Regions from separate parts of the Xanthobacter sp. AM11 genome, predicted to be linked through region 1. Evidence: riboswitches for the same ligand, from Rfam matches in the RefSeq annotation. Region 1 holds a riboswitch; the other holds the start of a gene.

Region 1 (6,652 bases):
GAACGCCTTCACCTCGCAGGATTACACCGCCTATTTCCAGCGGGTCGCCAAGGAGCACCTGGAAAAGGTGATGGGCTTCGAGGCCGACCGCATGACCGGCCTGAAGCTCTCCGACGAAGTGGTGCTGCCCGAGCGCGACGTGGTGCTGGAAGAGCGCCGCATGCGCACCGACAATGATCCCGGCGCGCGCCTCTCCGAGGTGCTGCAGGCCACGACCTATGTGAATCACCCCTACCAGCACCCGATCATCGGCTGGGAGCACGAGATCAAGGGGCTGAACCGCGAGGACGCCCTTGCCTTCTATCGCCGCTTCTATGCCCCCAACAACGCCTTGCTGGTGGTGGCGGGCGACGTCGATCCCGAGGCGGTGAAGGAACTGGCGCAGAAGACCTACGGCAAGGTGGCCCGCGCCGACACCCCGCCCCGCGCCCGCCCGCAGGAGCCCGAGCCCCGCGCCCACCGGCGCGTCTCGCTGGCCGATCCGCGGGTGGCCCAGCCCAGCCTGCAGCGCAGCTATCTGGTGCCGTCCTCCCGCACCGCCCAGCCCGGCGAGGCGGAGGCGCTGGAAGTGCTCGCCCAGATCCTCGGCGGCGGGCAGACCAGCCGGCTCTATCGCACCCTGGTGGCGGAGAAAGGCCTCGCCGCCGGCGCCGGTTCCTGGTATCAAAGCACCGCATACGATACGACGCGCTTCGTCGCCTATGCCTCGCCCCGGCCCGACGTGAGCCTGGAGGCGCTGGAAGCGGCGGTGGACGGTGTGATCGCCGACCTGCAGGACAAGGGCGTGGACGATTTGGAACTGGCCCGCGCCAAGACCCAACTCACCGCCGACACCATCTACGCCCAGGACAACCAGGCGACGCTGGCGCGCATCTACGGCGCGGCCTGGGCCACCGGCCTCTCCGCCGCGGATGTTCAGGCCTGGCCGGACCGCGTCAAGGCGGTGACGGCGGAGCAGGTGAAGGCCGCCGCGCAGCGTTATCTGGTGGCCGGGCGCGCCGTGACCGGATACCTGATGGCGTCGGAAGCCAAGGCCGCGCCGGACGCCGCCAAGGGTGCGACGAAGCCCGAGCCGGCGCGCAAGGACAGCCGCTCGTGAAGGCGGCCGCCGTGCGTTTCCTTGATGCCGCCGGCAGCGCCCTGCGCGCCGGCCCTCTCTTCTTCGCGATGGTGACGATGGCTCTCTCGCTCCTGTCCAGTACCGCGGCCCAGTCCCAGTCCAGCCGCATCACCGAGGTGACGAGCCCCGGCGGCATCAAGGCCTGGCTGGTGCACGACACCACCCTGCCGCTCATCGCCATGGAGTTCGCTTTCCTCGGCGGCGCCTCCCAGGACGCCAAGGACCTGCCCGGCGTGGCCAACCTCGCCTCGTCCCTGCTGGACGAGGGCGCCGGCCCGCTCGACGCCGCCGCCTTCCAGCATGCGCTGGCCGACCATGCGGTGGAATTGCATTTCGATGCCGGGCGGGACGAGGTTCGCGGCTCCCTGCGCACCCTCTCGGAAAACCGGGAAAAGGCCTTCGAGCTCCTGCGCCTCGCCGTGAGCGAGCCGCGCTTCGACACCGAGGCGCTGGAGCGCATCCGCGCATCGCAGATGGCCATGCTGCGCCGGCGGTCCACCGAGCCCAACGCCCTGGCCAACGACCGCTGGTTCACCCTCGCCTTCCCCGACCATCCCTATGGCCGGCCCGTGGACGGCTCGCTGGACAGCGTGCCGCGCATCACCCGCGACGACGTGGCCGGCTTTGCCCGGCGCACCTTCGCCCGCTCCAACCTGCGGGTTGCGGTGGTGGGCGACATCGATGCGGCGGAGCTGGGCCGGCGGCTCGACATCATCTTCGGCGCCCTGCCCGCCACCGCCACCCTCACCCCCGTGGCGAACGTGTCGCCGCAGAAGATCGGCACGGTGGATGTCATCTCCCTGGACGTGCCGCAGTCCGTGGTGGTGATGGGCACGGGGGGGCTGGAGCGCCGCGACCCGGACTTCATCCCCGCCTTCGTGCTCAACCACATCCTCGGCGGCAGCGCGTTTTCCTCGCGCCTGTTCAAGGAGGTGCGCGAGGCCCGCGGGCTTGCCTACTCGGTCTATTCCTATCAGGTGGCCCTTTCCCATACGGGGCTCTGGTTTGCCGGCACCGCCACCAAGAACGAGCGGGCGGGCGAATCCATCGCCATCATCACCGACGAGTTCCGCCGCATCCTCAAGGACGGCCCCACCGCCACCGAGCTGGAGGAGGCGCGCAGCTACCTGATGGGCAGCTATGCCCTGCGCTTCGATACCTCCGCCAAGGTGGCCGGGCAGCTGCTGCAGATCCAGCTCGACGACCTGGGCATCGATTATGTGGACCGCCGCAACGCCCTCATCGCCGCCGTCACCCTCGACGACCTGAAGCGGGTGGCCGGGCGGCTCGCCACCGCCCGCGACGCCCTCGTGGTGGTGGTGGGCAAGCCGGCCGGCCTGTCCGGCGGCTAGAACGTGATCCTGCCGGATGGAGACGGGAGCGTTCTCCATCCGGTCGTCCCGCCGCCATCGGCGGATGGACGACAGGGGTTGTTGCCGGGAGCGCCTGGCAGGCTAACCAGATCTTGCGCATGCTTCCGGGTCCGCGGCGGGGTTTGCTATAAACGCGCGCCATACGGCACAGGAGCAGGGAGTTGACCGAAATGGCCCATCCAGAACCGGCCGGTCCGATGCCGGCATGCACGGTCCCCGCCTTGGCGGCACGCTCCCCTGCGGCCCGGCGGACCTGCGGGCCTGGCGCGGCACCGGCCGCAGCGCGGGCGGCGGCCATGGCGCTGGCCCTCGCGCTGGCGGGCTGCGGGGCCGGCGAAGGCCTCGACGGGAGCTTCGGCGCGCAGGATGTGGGTGTGGCGGCCGGCGGCACCTCGGCGGGGGTGGTCAACAGCGTCACCACCGGCGCGCTCACCGTGGGAACCGGCAATTCCGCCCAGACCTATGACTGCCCGGTGGTGACGGTGCGCACCGGCGCGGCCACCTGGCAGGTCACGGACAAGTCCACCGGCGCCTTGCGCCTGCAGGGCAGCATCGGCCGGCTGGCGCGCGAATGCATGATCGTCGGCGGCAACATGCAGGTGAAGGTCGGCATCGAAGGCCGCATCCTGCTCGGCGAGAAGGGCGCGCCCGGGCAGGTGAAGGTGCCCATCCGCATCGCCGTGGTGCAGGAAGGCCCGACGCCGAAGACCATCACCACCAAATTCTTCCTCGTGCCGGTGGATGTCCCCACGGACCTTGGCCAGGCGGCATTCACCGTGGTGGAGGACCAGGTGATGTTCCCGCTGCTGAAGCCGGGCGAGATGGAACGCTATGTGGTCTATGTGGGCTTCGACCCGCAGGGCAGCGAAGCCAAGGAGAAGCCGAAGGCCAGCGCCGCGGCCAAGCCGCGCAAGCCGCCCGCCAGCTCCGGCGGCAGCGATTCCGAGGTGTTCGGCCCCAAGCCGCAATGAGATGAGGGCGGCCGGTGCCGCCCTGCCAAGGCACATGCCTCCGCGCGTTGACGCGGCCGCAACTTCCCCTATGCTGCGCGCAACGTTCGGGCTTCAGGTCCGAACGTGCATCGGACGATCCCTGCGGGAGAGACCGGCCGCCGTCACCGGTGGGCCGGCGCCGAAGGCGCAACCGCCCCGGAACCGCTCAGGCAAAAGGACCGCAGGGGGACGAGGCTCTGGAAAGCAGCGACGGCGGGAGGCCCGGACGTTCGCTCTGAACCGGATTGCGCAGCAATCGGGTGGCAGGGCAAAGTCCATCCCAGGGCACGCCGATCGCTCACCGAAGGAGTAAGCTGCGCCCTTCCACGAGGCGTGGCGAAATCTCTCAGGTTCGCAAGACAGAGGGGGCGCCGCGCGGGTCCGCAAGGACCCGTCAACTGGCGCTGTCGTCCGGGAACCTGATCGTGGCATCCTCCGAGCCCTCGCACGAAACAAAACCGCTGCTGGAAACGGCGCTCACCGGCGCTCATGCGCGCCTTGGCGCACGCCTGGTGCCGTTCGCCGGCTATCTCATGCCGGTCCAGTATTCCGAAGGCATCCTGGCGGAGCACGCCTGGACCCGCACCCATGCGGGCGCCTTCGATGTCTCCCACATGGGGCAGGCCCTGCTGCAGGGTCCCGACCACGAGACCACCGCCCGGGCGCTGGAAGCCCTCGCCCCGGCGGATTTCGTCTCCCTCGCCCCGGGCCGGCAGCGCTATTCCCAGCTGCTGGCGCCGGATGGCGGCATCATCGACGATTTCATGGTCACCCGGCCGCTGGACCGCGCCGCCGAAGGCACCTTGCTGCTGGTGGTGAACGCCGCCTGCAAGGCCGGCGACTTCGCCCACATCGCGGCGCGGCTGCCGCAGGACGTGACGCTGGTGGCGGACCGGCCGCGGGCGCTGGTGGCGCTGCAGGGGCCGCAGGCCGCAAAGGTCATGGCGCGCCATGCACCAGAAACCCTGGCGCTGGATTTCATGGGCGCCGTCGCCACCACCTTCGATGGCATCCCGGTGGAGGTTTCCCGCTCGGGCTATACCGGCGAGGACGGCTTTGAGATTTCGGTGAGGGAGGAAGCGGCCCCGGATCTGTGGTCCGCCCTCCTCGCCGCGCCGGAGGTGAAGCCCATCGGCCTTGGTGCCCGCGACAGCCTGCGGCTGGAGGCCGGGCTGTGCCTCTACGGCCATGACATCGACCTTTCCACCTCGCCGGTGGAGGCGGCCCTCGTCTGGTCCATGCAGAAGCGCCGTCGCGAGGAAGGCGGCTTCCCCGGGGCGGACCGCATCCGCCGCGAGCTGGCGCAGGGGCCGGCGCGCGTGCGCGTGGGGCTCAGGCTGGACGGCCGGGCCCCGGCCCGCGAGGGCGCCGAGATCGCCCAGGACGGCGCCGTGGTGGGGCGCGTCACCTCGGGCGGCTTCGCGCCCACCCTCGGCGCCCCCGTGGCCATGGGCTATGTGCCGCCGGCCCTGTCGGCACCGGGCACCCGCCTTGAAATCCTGGTCCGCGGCCGGCCCCTCGCCGCCGTGGTCACGCCGTTTCCGTTCGTACCCACGCGCTATGCGCGCAAACATAAAGCCGGGGGCCTGACATGACGACCGTGCGCTACACCAAGGACCACGAATATGTGCGCGTCGAGGGCGACGTGGCCGTGGTGGGCATTTCCGATTACGCCCAGGGCCAGCTCGGCGACGTGGTGTTCGTGGAGCTGCCCGACGTGGGCAAGAGCGTGGAGAAGGGCAAGGAAGCCGCCGTGGTGGAGAGCGTGAAGGCGGCCAGCGAGGTCTATGCCCCCGTCTCCGGCGAGGTGGTGGAGGTGAATGCCGAGCTCGAAGGCGCCCCCGGCCTCGTCAACGAGGCGGCGGAAGGCAAGGGCTGGTTCATCAAGCTCCGGCTCTCCGATCCCGCCGAGCTGGACGCGCTGATGGACGCGCACGCCTACAAGGCCTTCCTCGACACGCTGTGAGCCGCTGGCCCAGGAGCACACCATGAGCGATGACACCCCCATTGCCACCGTCCGGTGGGAGCGTGGCGAGGCCGTCTTCACCGACGGGCGCTATCCCCGGGCCCACCACTGGATCTTCGACGGCCTGACGGTTGCCGGCTCGTCCTCCCCGGCGGTGGTGCGCCTGCCCCTGTCGCAGGCGGATGCGGTCGATCCCGAGGAGGCGCTCGCCGCCTCCCTCTGCGCCTGCCACATGCTGTTCGTGCTGGATTTCGCCCGCAAGGCCGGCTTCCGCATCGACCTCTACGAGGACAAGGTGACGGCGGAGTTCGGCAAGACCGAGCGGGGCAAGACCTGGATCTCCCGCGTCGCCCTCAACCCCGCCATCGTCTTCTCCGGCGACAAGGTGCCGACGGCGCAGGATGTGGCCGCGCTGCACGAGAAGGCCCACGACGAATGCTTCGTGGCCAATTCCCTGCGCTCGGAGGTGGTGATCACCCCGAGCTTCTCACTGGCCTGACGGCCCGGATCACCGGGACCGCATCCCGAAGACAGCCGCCGAGACCCCGCACCCCATGCGCTACCTTCCCCTCACCCCCGCCGACCGCGCCGAGATGCTGGCGCGCATCGGCGTGCCGTCCGTGGACCACCTGTTCGCCGACATCCCCGAGGCACAAAGGGAAATCGGCCTGCCGCGCCTGCCCCTGGCCAAGGGCGAGCTGGAGGTGGAGCGCGCGCTCTCCCGCCTCGCCACGCAGAATGTGACGGCGGGCTCGGTGCCGTTCTTCATCGGCGCGGGGGCCTATCGCCACCACGTGCCGGCGAGCGTGGACCACCTGATCCAGCGCTCGGAATTCCTCACCTCCTACACGCCGTACCAGCCCGAAATCGCCCAGGGCACGCTGCAATATCTGTTCGAATTCCAGACCCAGGTGGCCATGCTCACCGCCATGGAGGTGGCCAACGCCTCCATGTATGACGGTTCCACCGCCACTGCCGAGGCGGTGCTGATGGCCCACCGCGTCACCCGCCGGCGCAAGGCGCTGCTGGCGGGCAATCTGCACCCGCATTACCGCGCCACGGTGGAAACCGTCTCGCGCTATGCCGCCGACGAGGTGGTGAGCCTTGCGCCGGTGCCGGCGGGGGGCGAGGACATCCTCCCGGCCATCGACGCCAGCGTCTCCTGCGTGGTGGTGCAGTCGCCGGACGTGTTCGGCAACCT
Region 2 (6,652 bases), 2.8 Mb from region 1:
ACCACCCAGGCCCTGCTGGAGGCCGCCACCACGCCCAAGGCCCGCAAGGAGCTGGCCGCCGCCACCGGCCTCGATGAGGCGCGCATCCTGAAGTGGGCCAACATGGCCGACCTCATGCGCATCAAGGGCGTCGGCGAGGAATATTCCGAGCTCCTGGAAGCCGCCGGGGTGGATACGGTGAAGGAGCTGAAGACCCGCGTGGCCGCCAACCTCACCAAGGCCATGGCCGACGTGAACGAGAAGAAGAAGCTGGTGCGGGCGCTGCCCACCGAAAGCATGGTGGAGAAGTGGATCGCCCAGGCCAAGGAGCTGCCGCCCACCCTCACCTATTGAGGCGCGCAACCGCCCCGGGGCGCCCTGCAGGGAAAATCCGCCCCGGGCGAACGCGCCAGAGCGCAATCCGGTCAAGTTGAATCCGCTTGATCGGTGTATCGCCCTGTAACGCCGAGACAAAAGCGCGTGCCAGGCGGCCGGCGCCAAAGCGCAGGCTCCCGGAAAACACGGACCGGGCCTGCGCCACGCCCCACCCGGCGCCGGCCCGCTGCCGCATCCCTCTGCCCGGCCCCGCCGTTGAGGAGCGGGGAAAAGCCCCTGCCCCGCCGCCGCCATCGGCACTCCACCCTTGAAAACGCCCCGCCCAACCCGTAAAGAGTGGCCCCATGCCGCGGTAGCTCAGCTGGTAGAGCAACGCATTCGTAATGCGTGGGTCGGGGGTTCGAATCCCTTCCGCGGCACCACCTGCCCCTCCGAGATCGTCCAGAACGCATTGAAAGTCGGGGGCTTTTGCCTTTGATGCGTCGGGCCTCGTCCGTCCTGATCCCGCTGCATCCGAGGCCGTTGGGGGCATCGCCCCTCCAAGCGCGATACCCCCGATGCCGTGCCTCGCCCGCGCCCTTGGCGACGCCAGGCCGGCGGAAAAGCCCTGCAGGTTTGCCGATGGCGGAGGCTTGCAGCTTTTCGTCACGCCGAGCGGCGCGCGTCTTTGGCAATTGAAGTGACGCATCGTCGGCAAGGAGAAGCGCCTTTCCCTGGTCGCCACGTCGCGGGCGTCCTGCTCCACCTTCCCGCCACGTGGAGGTGGACGTGGAAGTGGAAGTGGACGTGGAAGTGGACGTGGAAGTGGACGTGGGCACGGGAACGGGGCCAAGGAGCGACCGCGCGCGCCTGACCCCTTCCCTGGCCCCTTCCCTGGCCCCCGGCCCCCTACTGGACGCGGCGTTCAGCCGCCGCACGATCCGCCGCGCCGATGGCCTCGGCAATCAGATGCGCCGTGCCGGCCGAGAGGGTCCAGCCGAGATGGCCGTGGCCGGTGTTGTACCAAATGCCCGGGCGCCGCCCCGGTCCGACCCGCGGCATCATGGAAGGCATCATCGGCCGCAGGCCCGCCCAGGGCTGGATGCGCCCGGTCCCGACGCTCGGGAACAGCGAACGCACCCAGCGCACCAGCGGGGCGATGCGATCGGAACGGATGTCGCGATTCTCGCCCGCAAACTCAGCCGTGCCGGCGACGCGGAAGCGCTCGCGCCCCAGCCGGCTGGTGACGATCTTGGTGGCGTCATCAAGCAGGCTCACCCACGGCGCGCCGGCCTGGCTTGCCGCATCGTCGAGATGGACGGTGATGGAATAGCCCTTCACCGGATAGATGTTCACACGATCGCCCAGCTGCGCGGCGAGGGCGCGGCTGGCGATGCCGGCGCAGATCACCACGCCATCCGCTTCCAGCACCTCGGCAGCGCCCGGCTGCGGCCCCGCCGGGGACCAGCGGATTCGGACGCCATTGCCCGCCGCCGCGACGGCTTCCACCTTCGCCTCGCATAGGAACATGACGCCTCTCCCCCGGCAGGCATCGGCGAGGCCGCGCGTGAACTTGTGAATATCGCCGGTGGCGTCCGAGGGCGTGTAGAAGCCGCCGTGGAAGGCGCCTTCCAGCGCCGGCTCGATGGTGCGCATCTCCGCCGGCGTCACCGGGCGGCGATCGAGCCCCCCCTCGACCAGCAAGGCGTTGACGCGGCCCGCATGGTCGAAGCCGGCGCGGTCGCGATAGATGTGCAGGATGCCGCGCTGCTCCAGGTCGAAGTCGATACCCTCGCGCTCCGCGGTCTCGATCAGCAGGCGCCGCGCCAGCACGGCCAGGCGCGCGGTGGCGACCGTATTGGCGCGATAATGGCGCATCTCGCCGAGGAACTCGGCGAGCCAGGAATATTTGTGCCAGGACGGCGCGGGATTGAGCAGCAACGGCGCATCCTTGCGCATCATCCACTTCAGGCCCTTGGCGATGGTGGATAGGTGGTTCCACACCTCGGCATTGCTGGCGGAAAGCTGCCCGCCATTGGCGAAGGACGTGTCCATGGCGGGATAGCGCTCGCGCTCGATCACGGTGACACGGTGACCGTTCTGGGCGAGGGCATAGGCAGTGGTGACGCCGGTGATGCCGGCGCCGATGACGGCGAAATGGGACATGGCTTCCTCTCGGAGCGCACGGGGACAGGAGGAGCGCCAAAGCGCTCCGGCAAGCCCCATCTGTCCCGGCACCTGAGAGCGTGATCCGCCCGCCGGGCGCAGGCCGCGCCGGCCGGAAGACTTCCCCTTCGGTGGGCGCCCCGCCGGTGTCCCGGCCAGCGCCTCTCTCCAGATTGTCCTGTCGCGCGGTCCTTCTGCCTGAGAGTTTCCTGGGGCGCTTGCTCCGTCGGCGCCGCCGCCGGCAGGTGCCGGGGCGGTCTCTCCCACGCGACATGGTTGGACGCCTGCTTGTCCCCCAAATCCTCTTGCCGCGCAATATGGGGGCGCCCTGCCGCGCCTCGCGCCGGCCCGATCGGCCTGGGTAAAAGCTAGAAACGGCAAGCTGCCGCGGGCCACAGAAATTTTATTCAAGTCGTTTGACTTTTATGAAAGTGACTGTCTATCCTTGAAATCAGTTCTTCCAGACCCCGAGAAACGGGGCGGATCTTCCAGAGGATCGGCACACATGAACGTAGCACTCGACCGGCTGCGACGCGCAGCCGCTTGCGCCCTCGCCTGCCTTGCGCTCGGCACCCCCGCGGCCCAGGCGAAGGATGATGTTTCCGTCGCCTTCATCGGCCCGCTCACGGGGGGCGTCTCCGCCATCGGCATCGGCGCACGCAATTCGGCGAGCCTCGCGGTCGCCCTGCGCAACCAGGACCCCAAGGCGAAATACACCTACAGCCTTGTCGCCATGGATGATGAGTGCAAGCCCAACGTGGGCATCCAGGTGGCCACCAAGGCCGCCACCGACAAGAAGATCATCGGCGCCGTGGCGCATTATTGCTCGGCGGTGGCCATGGGCACGGTGAATGTGTTCCATGAATTCGGCCTGCCGGCCATCGTGTGGGGCGCAGTGCTGCCGGAGATCACCAGCGGCAACGACTTCAACGAGGTCTTCCGCGTCAACGGCACCATGTTGAGCCAGGAGTTCACCGCGTCGAAGTTCATGACCCAGCAGGGCTTCAAGACCTGGGCCGTGATCCATGACACTACAGATTACGGCAAGGGCCACAACAAGTATTTCACCAAGTTCATCACCGATGCCGGCGGCAAGATCCTCGGCAGCTACGGCGTCTCGTCCGACCAGCAGGACTTCACCGCCGAGCTTACCCAGATCAAGGCCCTGAACCCGGACGTGATCTACTTTGCAGGCCTCGCCCCGCTCGGAATCCGCATCCGCTCGCAGATGGACAAGCTCGGCCTCGGCGACATCCAGTTCGAGGGCGCCTCGGGCATCGTCTCCGACACCTTCGCCACCACGCTCGGCCCGCTCGCAGAGGGCGCGCTGGCGTTCCATGCGGGCGTGCCCATCGCCAAGCTGCCCGGCGGCCGCTTCTTCATGGCCGAATACGAGAAGGCCGGCTTCAAGGAGCCGCCGGAAATCTGGGGGCCCTTCTCCTTCGCGGCCATGAACCTGCTCCTCGACACCATCGAGAAGGTCGGCCCCAGCCGCAAGGCGGTGGTGAAGGAGCTGATGGCAGTGAAGGACGCCGCCTCCATCGTCGGCCCCATCACCTTCGACAAGGACGGCCAGAACGAGCTTGCCCTCATCACCACCTACATTGTCCAGGACGGCAAGTGGCTCCCCTGGGAGCAGTCGGAATACGCCACCGGCCAGCGCAGGCTGAAGAAGCGCCAGTGAGCGTGCCGCCACCCCCCTGCGAGGGGGTGGCACCCGACCTTTCCCGTTTCACCGGAGCCGGTTTCCATGGATATGGCGGCGTTGAGCCAGCACATCACCAACAGCCTGATGCTGGGGATGATGTATGCCCTCGTGGCAGTTGGCTTCACCTTGTTCTTCGGCGTCCTCGACGTCATCAAGTTCTCCCACGGCGACGTGCTGATGGTGGGTGCATTTGCCGCCTATACGGTGGCCGCGGCGCTGAGCACCTCGGGACTGGCCGCCAGTTCCTGGGTTCTGATCACGCTGGCGCTCGGCGGCGCCATCCTCGTCACCGCGCTGCTCGGCATCGTCATCGCCCGGGTGCTGGTGCTGCCGCTCCGGCGGGCGCCGGCCCTGAACGTGCTGCTCATCACCCTGATGGCCGGGACCCTGCTGCGCGAAGCGGTGCGCCTGTTCTATCCCGACGGGGCCAACCCCAAGCCGTTCCCGCGCCTGCTGCCCGCCGGCAGCGTCGAGCTGGGCGCCGTCACGCTGCGCTACGACAGTCTCATCCTCCTGGCCGCGGGCCTCGCCGTGATCATCGCCGTGCACGTCTTCATCAACCGCACCCGCTACGGCCTCGCCATGAAGGCGGTGGCGCAGGATTCGGAAACCGCCCGTCTGATGGGCGTCAATTTCGACGTGGTGGTGCTCGGCACCTTCGCGCTCGGCTCGGCGCTCGCCGCCGTGGCCGGCGTGATGAACGGGCTCTATTACAACGAGATCAATTTCGGCATGGGCCTGTTCCTCGGCGTCGCCGGTTTCTCGGCCGCCATCATCGGCGGCATGGGCAATTTCTACGGCGCCCTGGTCGGCGGCTTCCTGTTCGCCGCGCTCCAGACCATCGGCACCGTCGCCCTGCCCATCCCCAGCGCCTACCGCGACGTCTTCACCTTCGCGGTGGTGATCCTCATCATGACGTGGCGGCCCACCGGCCTGCTCGCCGAAGCCCCGAGCGAGAGGGTCTGACCATGGCCGAACGTCACGCAAAGCATCCGGTCGCAGTGGGTCTTGGCGCCATCGCCGCGAGCGCAGCCTGGGTGGTGCTCCTGCTGAAGGGCGAGCACCAATGGGAGGTGGCGGTCGTGGGCGCGCTGGCGCTGGCGCTCGGCTGGCTGCTGCGGCGCCGGGCGCTGGCGCGCCCGCTGGCCGCCGCCTTCACCACCCATGAGGGCCTCATGGGCGCGGCGGCGATCGTCGCCGTCCTGGCCGTGGCCTTCGTGTTCCTGGACGACCATTTCAACCTCCTGATGCTGGCGAGCGTATTGCTCACCGCCACCGTCTGCATCGGCCTCAACGTCCAGACCGGGGATGCGGGCGTGGTCAACTTCGCCGGCGCCTCGATCTACGGGGCGGGAGCCTATGCGGGCGCGGTGGTGGTGCAGTCCGGCCTGCCGCACATCCTCGCCTTCCCCTTCGCCGCCTTGGTGGCGGGGGTGATGGGGGCGATCCTGGTGCTGCCCCTGTGCCGTGCACGCGGCCATTACGCGGCCGTGGTCACCATCGCCTTCGCCATGCTGTTCAAGGGCTTCCTGGAGGTGAACGACACTCTCGGCGGCCCCCAGGGGCTCCAGGTGCGCGGCATCGACCTCTTCGGCTGGCGGCCGAACCGCCCGTTCGAGATGCTGGGCCTCGAGGTGTCGCAATACGCGGTCTACCTGGTGGCGGCGCTGGCGCTGCTTGCCGCCTCCATGGTTCTGACACAGCGGCTGGAACGCTCCTGGGCCGGCCTGACCCTCGACATGGTGCGCGCCGACGAGACCGCCGCAGCCTGCTTCGGCATCCGCCCCGCGGTGTGGAAGGCGATCGCCTTCGTGTTCGGCAGCGTGCTCGCCGGGCTCGCGGGTGCGCTCTACGCCTTCATGGCGGGCTTCATCGCCCCCTCCAACTTCACGCTCGGGGATTCGCTGATCCTCATCTCCATCGTGCTGCTGGGTGGGCTCGGCAACCACTGGGGCACGCTGATTGCCTGCCTGGTGGTGGTGCTGGTGCCGGAGAAGCTCCAGGTGCTTCAGGAATATCGCTTCCTCATCTTCTCGGCGCTGGTGGTTCTGGTGCTGCTGTTCCGCCCGCAGGGGCTGATCCCGCGCGGTGCGCGGCTTTCGGCGGGGGTGGCCCAATGACCGCGCTGCTCGAAGCTCAGGGCCTCTCGCGGCGGTTTGGCGGCATCCTCGCCCTCGACGGCGTGGACGTCACGGTTCGCTCGGGCGAGGTGCTGGGGCTCATCGGCCCCAACGGCTCCGGCAAGACCACCTTCTTCAACGTCGTCACCGGCATCTTCGCGCCCCACGGCGGAACGGTGCGCTTCGCCGGCGAGGACCTGACCGCCGCGTCGGCGCAGAAGGTCTACGAGAAGGGCATCGCCCGTACCTTCCAGCGCTCGCGCCTGTGCCTCGACCTGTCGGTGTTCGAGAACGTGGTGTTGGGCAACGGCAAGAACCTCGACCGGGGGATCTTCCATGCGCTGTTCCGCCGGAGAGCATTCGC

What was found. Region 1 has a riboswitch for glycine ahead of gcvT (glycine cleavage system aminomethyltransferase GcvT). Riboswitches for the same ligand answer to the same signal wherever they lie in the genome.
Region 2: another riboswitch for glycine. It lies ahead of ACI7BZ_RS18180 (D-amino acid dehydrogenase); the one in region 1 lies ahead of gcvT (glycine cleavage system aminomethyltransferase GcvT).

Annotation. Positions count from the first base shown of each region.
Region 1 is NZ_JBLAOA010000001.1:1,218,328-1,224,979, reverse strand. Features, by position in the region: gene ACI7BZ_RS05800 (M16 family metallopeptidase) at 1-1,099, shown strand, start outside; gene ACI7BZ_RS05795 (M16 family metallopeptidase) at 1,111-2,472, shown strand; gene ACI7BZ_RS05790 (hypothetical protein) at 2,790-3,464, shown strand; glycine riboswitch at 3,579-3,677, shown strand; gene gcvT (glycine cleavage system aminomethyltransferase GcvT) at 3,911-5,080, shown strand; gene gcvH (glycine cleavage system protein GcvH) at 5,077-5,451, shown strand; gene ACI7BZ_RS05775 (OsmC family protein) at 5,474-5,950, shown strand; gene gcvPA (aminomethyl-transferring glycine dehydrogenase subunit GcvPA) at 6,006-6,652, shown strand, end outside.
Region 2 is NZ_JBLAOA010000001.1:3,968,739-3,975,390, forward strand. Features, by position in the region: gene ACI7BZ_RS18170 (DUF4332 domain-containing protein) at 1-333, shown strand, start outside; tRNA gene ACI7BZ_RS18175 (tRNA-Thr) at 662-737, shown strand; gene ACI7BZ_RS18180 (D-amino acid dehydrogenase) at 1,204-2,460, opposite strand; glycine riboswitch at 2,637-2,736, opposite strand; gene ACI7BZ_RS18185 (branched-chain amino acid ABC transporter substrate-binding protein) at 2,966-4,144, shown strand; gene ACI7BZ_RS18190 (branched-chain amino acid ABC transporter permease) at 4,211-5,134, shown strand; gene ACI7BZ_RS18195 (branched-chain amino acid ABC transporter permease) at 5,137-6,288, shown strand; gene ACI7BZ_RS18200 (ABC transporter ATP-binding protein) at 6,285-6,652, shown strand, end outside.